2 regions of the Amycolatopsis sp. M39 genome follow, and region 1 is predicted to be linked to the other one. Evidence: riboswitches for the same ligand, from Rfam matches in the RefSeq annotation. Region 1 holds a riboswitch; the other holds the start of a gene.

Evidence for each region. Region 1 has a riboswitch for S-adenosylmethionine ahead of thrC (threonine synthase). Riboswitches for the same ligand answer to the same signal wherever they lie in the genome.
Region 2: it holds a riboswitch for S-adenosylmethionine, as region 1 does, so the genes downstream of both, A4R44_RS17425 (aminotransferase class V-fold PLP-dependent enzyme) here and thrC (threonine synthase) in region 1, are expected to answer to the same signal.

Annotation. Positions count from the first base shown of each region.
Region 1 covers NZ_LWSF01000014.1:47,088-52,169, reverse strand. The annotation lists gene A4R44_RS26435 (VOC family protein) at 1-100, opposite strand, end outside; gene A4R44_RS26430 (DMT family transporter) at 123-983, opposite strand; gene rpsT (30S ribosomal protein S20) at 1,389-1,649, shown strand; gene holA (DNA polymerase III subunit delta) at 1,751-2,722, opposite strand; SAM riboswitch class I at 2,854-2,987, shown strand; gene thrC (threonine synthase) at 3,001-4,266, shown strand; gene A4R44_RS26410 (ComEC/Rec2 family competence protein) at 4,291-5,082, opposite strand, start outside.
Region 2 covers NZ_LWSF01000006.1:46,192-51,273, forward strand. The annotation lists gene A4R44_RS17410 (penicillin-binding transpeptidase domain-containing protein) at 1-956, shown strand, start outside; gene A4R44_RS17415 (helix-turn-helix transcriptional regulator) at 1,150-1,845, shown strand; gene A4R44_RS17420 (potassium/proton antiporter) at 1,945-3,423, shown strand; SAM riboswitch class IV at 3,520-3,634, shown strand; gene A4R44_RS17425 (aminotransferase class V-fold PLP-dependent enzyme) at 3,675-5,006, shown strand.

The DNA of each region.
Region 1 (5,082 bases):
ACTCGCGCTCGATCGCGAGGCCGAGGGCGTCGCGGTAGAACGCGGTGGACAGCTCGTGGTCGCGGGGGTGGATCAGCACCCGGCTGCTCAGTACGTCCATGGCTCCTGCCTACCCGAGCGGCTCAGGCGACCGCAATCGCAGCGATCCCGGCCAGCACCACCAGCGATCCGGCGAGGCGGCGGGCCGCGTTGCGCTCGCGCAGCACGAGCCAGGCGGCGACCCCGCCGAAGACGATCGACAATTCGCGCGCCGGCGCGACGAGGCTGACCGGCGCGATCCGCAGGGCGTACAGGACCAGCAGGTAGCTGGCCGGCGAGGCGAGCCCGACGATCAGCACCTCGCGCCGGTGGTCGCGCCACAGCCGCTTGATCTCCGAGCGGCCGCGCGCGGCGGTCGGCGCGAGCAGGATGCTCTGGCCGATCGCGCCGCCGCCGAAGTAGACGAGCGGAGGCACGCCGAGCGACGTGACCGAGTGCGCGTCCCAGAGCGTGTAAGCCGCGATGACCACGCCGGTGGCGACCCCGTAGCACACCCCCGCGCGGCGAGCCCGGGCGTCGCCGGTGCCGCCGCCGAGGCTGATCACCAGGACGCCCGCGACGACGAGGAAGGCCCCGATCAGCCCGAGCACGCCAGGCCGTTCGCCCAGGATCGTGACCGCCACGAGCACCGACACCAGCGGCCCGGTCCCGCGGGCCAGCGGGTAGACGATGGACAGGTCGCCGACCTCGTATCCGCGCTGCAGCACGATCCCGTAGGCCACGTGCAGGACCGCGGTGCCCGCGGCGGCGAGCAGCCAAGTCCACTGCGGACGTTCCGGTTCGACGGCCAGCGCGACCGCGATCACCGGGAGCATCGCCGCCGCGGAAACCGTGTAGTACAGCCAGACGAACCGCGGGCCGCCGGAAACCCGTTTGGCGGCGAGGTTCCACACGGCGTGCACGACCGCGGCGACGAGAACCATGGCGAGGGCAGTGGTGTTCATCCGGACCCCTTCAGGTTTCCAGCGCACGCTGAAGACCGGGTCCTCCAGGCTTTTGTCCCGTCAGATGAACGGCGGGGGCTCGGTGTCCCGCCGAAGGTGCCGCTCGGACCAGGCCCGCCCGCCCTCGTTGTCTTCGCGACCCGCTCTGCGGGACCACGGGCAGGCGACGGAACCCTAGGCACTACCGAAGCCCACCGTAACCGAGCCAAGGCCGGGATGCCGAGCGCTCGCGTGCCCCGGGCGGTCTCCGGGGCTGGCCGCGGCACCGCGAACAGGGCTGTTAAGATTTTCGACTGTTGCCGTGCGGCATTCCGTCAGGGAGGAAACCCGGCAGTCCCCTCGGGACTGATCCGGAGCCACACGAACGCGGCAGCGACCTTCACCGAGTGAAAGAGGAACGCCTCCATGGCCAACATCAAGTCGCAGGTCAAGCGCATCACGACGAACGAGAAGGCGCGGCAGCGCAACCTGGCGATCCGGTCCTCGGTGAAGACCGCGATCCGCAAGTTCCGCGAGGCCGCCGAAGCCGGTGACAAGGACAAGGCCCTCGAACTGCAGCGCGACGCCGCTCGCAAGCTCGACAAGGCCGTCACCAAGGGCGTGATCCACGCCAACCAGGCCGCGAACAAGAAGTCGGCTCTCGCGAAGCGCGCGAACCAGCTCTGAGCGCAGTCTTTCCGGAAGGCCCGGCGGCTTCGGCTGCCGGGCCTTTTCCGCGTCCTGGGGATTCGCGACCGGGCCTCCGCCGCCAACCGCGAGGGCTCCCGTCAGCGGTCTCCCTTGGCCGCGACCACGTCGAGGACCGCGCGCTGCAGTGCGTAATTCGCATCGGCCGCCGCGCCCTTGACCTCGGCGTTCAGCCGCGCCACGACGCGCATCGCGGTCGCCAGGCCGTCCTGGCCCCAGCCGCGCGACTGGCCTTGCGCCTTGCGGATCTTCCACGGCGGCATGCCCAGTTCGCCCGCCATCTGGTTCGGGTTGCCGCGCCCGGCCGCGGACACGCGAGCGATCGTGCGCACGGCGTCGGCCAGCGCGTCGGCCACCAGGACGTGCGGAACGCCCAGTTGCATCGCCCACTGCAATGACTCCATCGCGGCGGCCCGGTCGCCCGCGACGGCCTTTTCCGCCACCGCGAAGCCGGTCACGTCGGCGCGTCCGGTGTGGTAGCGGCGCACCGCCTGCTCGTCGACGGCTCCCCCGGTGTCAGCGACCAGCTGGGTAGCGGCCGAGGACAGTTCACGCAGATCCGAGCCGACCGAGTCGAGCAGCGCCATCAGTCCCGCGGCGTCGATTTTGCCGCCCACGCGGCGCACCTCGTTGCGCACGAACGCCTCGCGCTCGGCCGGCTTGGTGAGCTTCGGGCATTCGGTGATTTCCGCGCCCGCTTTTTTCAACGCGCCCGGCAGCGCCTTCGCGGCCTTGCTCCGCCCGCCGCCGCTGTGCACCACCACGAGGACGATGCCCTCGGCCGGCACCTTCACGTACGCGAGGACCGCGTCGGACAGCTCCTGCGAGATGTCCTGCGCCGACTCCAGCACGATCACGCGCCCCTCGGCGAACAGCGACGGACTCACCAGCTCGGCCAGCACCGGCGGTGTGAGATCGGACACCCGCATGCGCGTGAGGTCCGCCGTCGGGTCCGCGGCCTTGGCCGCGTCGAGGGACGCTCGCACAGCCCGTTCGATGAGCAGTTCTTCCTCGCCCGTGACGAGGTGCAGCGGCGCGGGTGCGGTGGTCACCCCGCCATCTTCTCACCCGGCCGCCGGGCCGCCCGCTCCGGTGATGTGGGCCGCCTCCGTGGCACGAGCTGATCGGGATGTCGTACGGTGTAGCCGAGGACGCGCCCACCGGCGCTCCGACAACCGAATACCGCTCATCCAGAGGGGCAGAGGGAACGGCCCGACGAAGCCCCGGCAACCGGCGTACAGCCTGTCACCCCGCGATCGCGGGGTAGCTGACGACCACGGTGCCAATTCCGGCCCGCTTCGGCGGGGCAGATGAGGAAAGGAACCTCGCGATGACTGCAGCCCTCAGCGCCACCTCCGCCAACAAGACGATCGACCTCGGTCCGGCCGTCGAACTGGTGTCGAAGGAAGAAGGGCACCGGCAGCCGCTCGCTCCGGAATTCGTCTCCGCCGAAGACTTCTCTCCGCTCGAGGTCGCCTACGACTTCGGCCGCGTCCGCCGCGAGGACATCGAGGCGGGCCCGCGCAACATCTGGCGTTACAAGAAGCTCCTTCCCGTCCCCTCGACCGTCGAGGAGACCCCGAACACCGAACCCGGCTGTACCCGGCTCGTGCGCGCGGACCGGCTCGCGAAGGAGCTCGGCCTCAAGCGCGTGTGGGTCAAGGACGACACCGGAAACCCGACGCACTCGTTCAAGGACCGCGTGGTCGCCGTCGCGCTCGCGGCCGCCCGCGAGTTCGGCTTCGAGGTCCTCGCGTGTCCCTCGACCGGCAACCTGGCCAACGCGACCGCCGCCGCGGCGGCCCGCGCCGGCTGGCGGTCGGTCGTGCTGATCCCGAAGAGCCTCGAACGCGCGAAGATCCTCACCACCGCCGTCTACGACGGCGACCTGATCGCCGTCGACGGCAACTACGACGACGTGAACCGGCTCGCCACCGAACTGGCCGCCGAGCACCCGAAGTGGGCGTTCGTGAACGTCAACGTCCGCCCGTACTACTCCGAAGGCTCGAAGACGCTCGCCTACGAGGTCGCCGAGCAGCTCGGCTGGCGCATCCCCGAGCAGATCGTCGTGCCGATCGCCTCCGGTTCCCAGCTCACCAAGGTGGACAAGGGTTTCCGCGAACTGGGCCAGCTCGGTCTCGTGGACGCCAGCCCGTACCAGGTGTTCGGCGCACAGGCCACCGGCTGCTCGCCGGTCTCCGCCGCGTACCGCAACGGCCACGACGTCGTCCAGCCGGTCAAGCCGGACACCATCGCCCGCTCGCTCGCGATCGGCAACCCGGCCGACGGCCCGTACGTGCTCGACGTGGTCAACCGCACCGGCGGCGCGATCGAGGACGTCACCGACGAAGAGGTCGTCGAAGGCATCCGGCTGCTCGCGCGCACCGAAGGCATCTTCACCGAGACCGCGGGCGGCGTCACCGTGGCGACCGCGAAGAAGCTCGTCGAAACCGGCAAGCTCGACCCGGACGCCGAAACCGTCCTCCTCATCACCGGCGACGGCCTCAAGACCCTCGACGCGGTCGAGAACCACATCGGCCCGAAGGCCACCGTGCCGCCGTCCGCCGAAGCCGTCGCCAAGGCGCTCGGCTACTGACGCACCGGCCCGGGGTCCGCCGCACTACCGCGGCGGACCCCGCGGCTCGCCCCGGCGCACGACCGCCGGCCCGCTTCCTCCGGGCAGGACGGCAGTGTCGCCGTCCACATCGGTCCGGGTGACCAGCACTCCCATCGTCCCGAGAACGTCCATTGTGGACTTGCTCGGATGCCCGTACCCGTTGCCCGCGCCGACGCTGATCAGCGCCGTGCGCGGCCGCACCGCCGCGAGGAACTGCGGCAGCGAGTACCTCGATCCGTGATGCGGCACCTTCAGGATGTCCGCCCGCAGGTCCGCGCCCTCGGCGAGCAAGTCCGCCTGTGCGGCCAGTTCGACGTCTCCAGTCAGCAATACCCGGCCAGCCGGGGTTTCGGCGCGCAGGACGACCGAACTGTTGTTGATCATCGTGCCGTCCTGCAACGCCGGTGCGCGAGTAGTGGCATAGCGCGGACCGAGCACCTCCAGCGACAGCCCCGGCCACTCCAGCCGCTGCCCGTCGCTCAACTGCACCAGCGGCACGCCACGACGCCGCGCTTCGCCGGAGACCGACTGCCACGCCCACGCCGGAGCACGCCCTGGCCCTACCGCGATCGCACCGACTGTTCTTCCGTCGAACACCGAGACGAGTCCGCCGATGTGATCCGCGTGCAGGTGACTCAGCACGAGCAACGGCACCCGATCGACGCCCAGCCTCCGCAGGCATTCGTCGACCGGCTCTGGCTCCGGCCCGGTGTCGACGACCACGGCGCGGCCAGGCTCAGCAGTGGCCAGGACGACCGCATCTCCTTGTCCGACATCGCATTCCACCATCGCCCA
Region 2 (5,082 bases), on a different contig from region 1:
AGCGCGTGGACGCCACGGGCAAGAATCTGGAGACGCTGTTCGGCAACCCCGAAGGCGACCACAAACCGGCCGCCACCGGGCTCAGCGTCGCGACCCAGAAGGCGGCCCAGGCAGCGGTCGACGGGTATCACGGCAAGGCCGTCCTGGTCGCCGTCCAGCCGTCGTCCGGCGACGTGCTCGCGGTGGCGCAGAACGGCAGCGTCACCAACGCCGCGTCGGCGTTCAGCGGCCAGTACGCGCCGGGGTCGACGTTCAAGATCGTCACCGCGACCGCGGCGCTGGAAGCCGGCCTGGTCACGCCGGATTCCTCGGTTCCGTGCCCGCTGACCGACCGGATCGGCACCCGCACGCTCTCCAACGAGGGTTTCGACCTCGGCACGACCACCGTGCACCAGGCGTTCGCGAAGTCCTGCAACACCACGTTCGGCAGGCTCGCTTCGCAGCTGCCCGCCGACGGGCTCGCGAAGGCGGCCGCCCAGTTCGGCCTCAACGCCGACTTCGCGATCGAGGGCCTGTCCACCGAGATGGGCCGCGTCGACCCGGCGGCGAACGCGGACGAACAGGTCGAGGACGGCATCGGCCAGGGAAAGGTGCAGGTCAGCCCGATGGGAGCGGCGGTGATGGCGGCGACCGCGGCGTCCGGGCGCGCGGTCGTGCCACGGCTGTGGGAAGGCGGCACCAAGGTCGGCACCGGCTACCAGCCGCCCTCGGGTTCGGTGCTGGCCGCGTTGCGCGGGATGATGCGCGAGGTCGTCACCGGCGGCACCGCGACCGGCCTGGCGCACTCCGGCTCGGTGTTCGGCAAGACCGGCACCGCGCAGTTCGGCGACGGCGCGGAGGCACACGGCTGGTTCGCCGGCTATCGCGGCGACCTGGCGTTCGCGGTGTTCCTGGAGGGGGCCAACGACTCCAAACCGGCCGTCTCGCTGGGCGCGAAGTTCCTCGACGCGCTGTAAGGGCTCACGACACGCACACGCTCAGGCCCGCGCCGACCGCTGCCGGTGAGAACCGGCAGCAGCACACACGGCCCCTGGAGGCCTGCCTGCGCCGCGTTACGGTCGTGAGTGGCTATGCCGGTTCTCACCGGCATAGCCACTCACGCCCGACTCTTCGGCCGCCGCCGAACGCTGCCCGCTCTACCCTCCCTGTATGGAAACCGTCGCACTGGCCGAGGTCGCCGCCGTGCTCGCCGACCCGAGCCGCGCGACCATGTGTCTCGCGCTGCTCGACGGCCGCGCCTGGACGGTCGGCGAACTGGCCGCCGCGGCGCGGATCGCGGTCTCGACGGCCAGCGAGCACGTGACGCGGCTGGCCGAGGCCGGGTTCGTCGCCCGGGTGAAGCAGGGGCGGCACGCGTACGTGCGGCTCGCGAATCCGCGGGTCGCGGAGCTGATCGAGCATCTGGCGCAGCATGCCGAACTGAAACGGCCGTCCGGGCTGCGGACTTCGTTGCGGGTGCGGCGGTTGTCGTTCGCGCGCAGTTGCTACGACCATCTCGCCGGGACGCTCGGCGTCGCCTTGCGCGACGGGATGGTCGAGCGGGGCCTGATCGACGTGTCGGACGGGCTCGCGCTCACCGAAGCCGGACGCGACGTGCTGGCCGATCTCGGTGTCGCGGTGCCGGACCGGCCGCGGCGGCCGCTGCTGCGTGACTGTCTGGATTGGACAGAGCGGCGGGAACACCTCGCGGGCGCGGTTCCGGCGGCGGTGCTGGAGCGGGCGGTCGAAGCCGGATGGCTGACGCGGGACCAGCAGCGCGCGATCCGGGTCCTGCCCGGTGCGCGGGGTCCGTTCGCCGCGCTGGGTGTCGATCTGGCGACGGTGAGTGCCGCCGAGGCTTCGTAACACACCGGCGAGGTCCCCCGGACCGGTGGTGCGCGCACGGGAACCGGACACCGCCTCACTATTCTGGACGCCTGCGGGCGACGGGAGGGAGGCGGAGGGGTGGACGAGCTTCCCATGCTGCTGGGCGTCGGAGCGCTGGTTCTGGTCGTCTCGGTGCTCGCGGTGCGGGTGTCCATCCGGCTCGGATTCCCCTCGCTGCTGCTGTATCTCGGGATCGGCGTCGTGCTCGGCGAAGCCGGGTTCGGCATCCGCTTCGACAATCCGGCGCTCACCCAGTCCCTCGGGCTCGCCGCGCTCGTCCTGATCCTCACCGAGGGCGGGCTCACCACGCGCTGGTCCGCGGTGAAACCCTCGCTGGGGCCCGGAATCCTGCTGTCCACACTGGCCGTGGTGATCAGCATCGCGGTCACCGGCGCGGCACTGCACTGGCTGCTCGGCCTCGACTGGCGGCTGGCCCTGCTGTGGGGCGCGGTCCTCGCGTCGACCGACGCCGCGGCGGTGTTCTCCGTGCTGCGCACGGCCGGGGTCGGCAAACGGCTCGTCGGCGCGCTGGAGCTGGAATCCGGCATCAACGACGCGCCCGCCTACATCGCGGTCGTCGTGCTCGCCTCCGGCGAGGCGGTGGACTGGTCGCTGCCGCTGCTGGTGGTCTACGAACTGCTCACCGGCCTCGCGCTCGGCCTCGCGTTCGGCTGGCTGGGCGCGCAGGCGCTGCGGCGGGCCGCGCTCCCGGCGACCGGCCTGTACCCGCTCGCCACGGTCGCGGTGTGCCTGCTCGCGTACTCCTCGGGACAGCTGGCGCACGCGTCCGGCCTGCTCGCCACCTACGTCGCCGGCCTGGTGCTGGGGAACTCCAAGCTGCCGCACCGCTCGGACACCCTGTCCTTCGCCGAAGGGCTCGGCTGGCTCGCGCAGATCGGCCTGTTCGTGCTGCTCGGCCTGTTCGCGTCGCCGACCCGGCTGCTCGAAGCGCTGATCCCGGGACTGGTCGCGGGCGCGGTGGTGCTGCTGCTCGCCCGGCCGCTCTCGGTGGTCCTGTCGCTGCTGCCGTTCCGTTTGCCGTGGCGGGAGCAGACGTTCCTGTCCTGGGCCGGATTGCGCGGTGCGGTGCCGATCGTGCTCGCGATGATCCCGCTGTCCGAAGGCGTGCCCGGCGCGCAACGGCTCGTGGACGCGGTTTTCGTGCTCGTCATCGTGCTCACCGTGCTGCAGGGCGCGACGCTCAGCCCGCTCGCGCGGATCCTCGGACTGGCGAAGGCGACACAGGCGCACGAGATCGAGGTCGACGCCGCCCCGCTCGACGAACTCGGTGCGGAACTGCTGCAGGTGCGCATTCAGAAGGGGTCGAAGCTGCACGGCGTGTACCTGTCGGAGCTGCGGCTGCCCGCCGGGGCGACGGTCAGCCTCGTGGTCCGCGACGGGGCGGGCTTCACCCCGCAGAAAACGAGCCGCTTGCAGGTCGCCGACCAGCTTCTGGTGGTCACCACCGCCGCCGACCGGGACGCGACCGAACGGCGCATCCGGGCCGTCGACCGGGCCGGCCGCCTCGCCCGCTGGCACGGGGAATCCGGGGCCTGACCCTTCTGCCCTTTGTGGACATACCCGGTGACTGCCGTCTCAGATCACGAGACGGCGCTGGTTTCGTCCGGGGGTTGTCCGCTATCTTCGGTTTCAGGTCATGAGTGCCAGCGCGAAGCCCCGGCTCGCTGGCCGGCAACCCTCCTACCGCGGTGGGGTGCCCCGGGTGAGGACCAGGCCGGTCGCGCAGTGCGGCGGGCAAGCGCGGGCCCCTCGCCGGGGGTCCCCCGGAACGCCGAGGAGGCACCGTCATGACTCTCGCACTCGACCGGTCCACGGAAGCTGTTGGCACCGCTGTTCCCGCTGTCGCGGGTGCGGCGCTGCGGGTCCCGCTGGTGACGGGCGGCGACATCGGCTACGCCAACCTCGACCACGCGGCGAGCGCGCCGTGCCTGGACGCGGTGCGCTCGGCGGTCGACGAGTTTCTTCCCTGGTACGCCAGCGTGCATCGTGGCGCGGGCTTCGCTTCGCAGGTCTCGACGCGGCTGTACGAACGGACCCGGGACGTGGTGCGCCGGTTCGTGGACGCGCGCAGCGGCGACTCGGTGATCTTCACTCGCAACACCACTGACGCGTTCAACCTGCTGGCAAAGGCGTTGCCGCGCAAGACTTCCGTGGTGGTGTTCGACAGCGAGCACCACGCGGCGCTGCTGCCGTGGCGGGGTCCGAACGTCCGGCGCGTGCAACTGCCGCGGACCCGGCTCGCCGCAGTGTCCGTTGTGGACGAAGCGCTTGCGGAATGTCCGCAGGGGCCTCGGTTGGTGGTGGTCGCTGGTGCGTCCAATGTGACTGGCGAGCTGCTGCCGGTCGCCGAGATCGCCGCGGTGGCCCGGAACCACGGCGCCCGGGTGGCCCTTGACGCCGCGCAGCTCGCTCCGCATCGGCGGATTTCGTTGCGGGAGCTGGATGTCGACTACGTCGCGCTGTCCGGTCACAAGCTGTACGCGCCCTTCGGGGCTGGTGCGCTGATCGGGCGCGGCGACTGGTTGCGGGCCGCCGAGCCGTACCTCGCCGGTGGAGGCGCTACGAAGCTGGTGACCGAGGAGGCCGTGGTGTGGAACAGCGGCGAGGAGCGGCACGAGGCCGGGTCGCCGAACACCGTTGGCGTGTATGCGCTTGGGGTGGCTTGCGAGCAGCTGGCGGCTCAGTGGGATGCCGTTGGCTCGCACGAGGCCGCTCTGCTGGAGCGGCTGCGCAAGGGGCTTGAAGGCTTGCCGGGGTTCGCTGAGCTGCGATTCTTCGACGCGCCGGTGGACCGGGTCGGCACGGTGAGCTTCGTCGTCGACGGATTCGAGCCCGGGTGGCTGGCCGCGGTGCTGTCGGCTGAGTACGGGATCGGCGTGCGGGACGGGGCGTTCTGCGCGCACGTGGCCGCCCGGCGGTTGATCCGCGAGGCCGGAAGCGAGGGCCAGCAGGCGGTTCGGGTGAGCCTCGGGCTGGGGAGCACTGAGGAGCACGTGGACCGGCTGGTGCTGGCGCTGCGGCAGATCGTGGCCCGGGGAGCCCGGTGGGAGTACGCGAAGGCGGACGGGCGATGGGCGCCGGTGGGGGATACGCGGGAGCTGCCGCCGTTTTGCGCCTGAGGGCACTGGGGTGACGGTTCCGGTTTTGGGACTGGCTCGCCAGAAAACTTGACCACGACGCGGGATCGGCTCAACG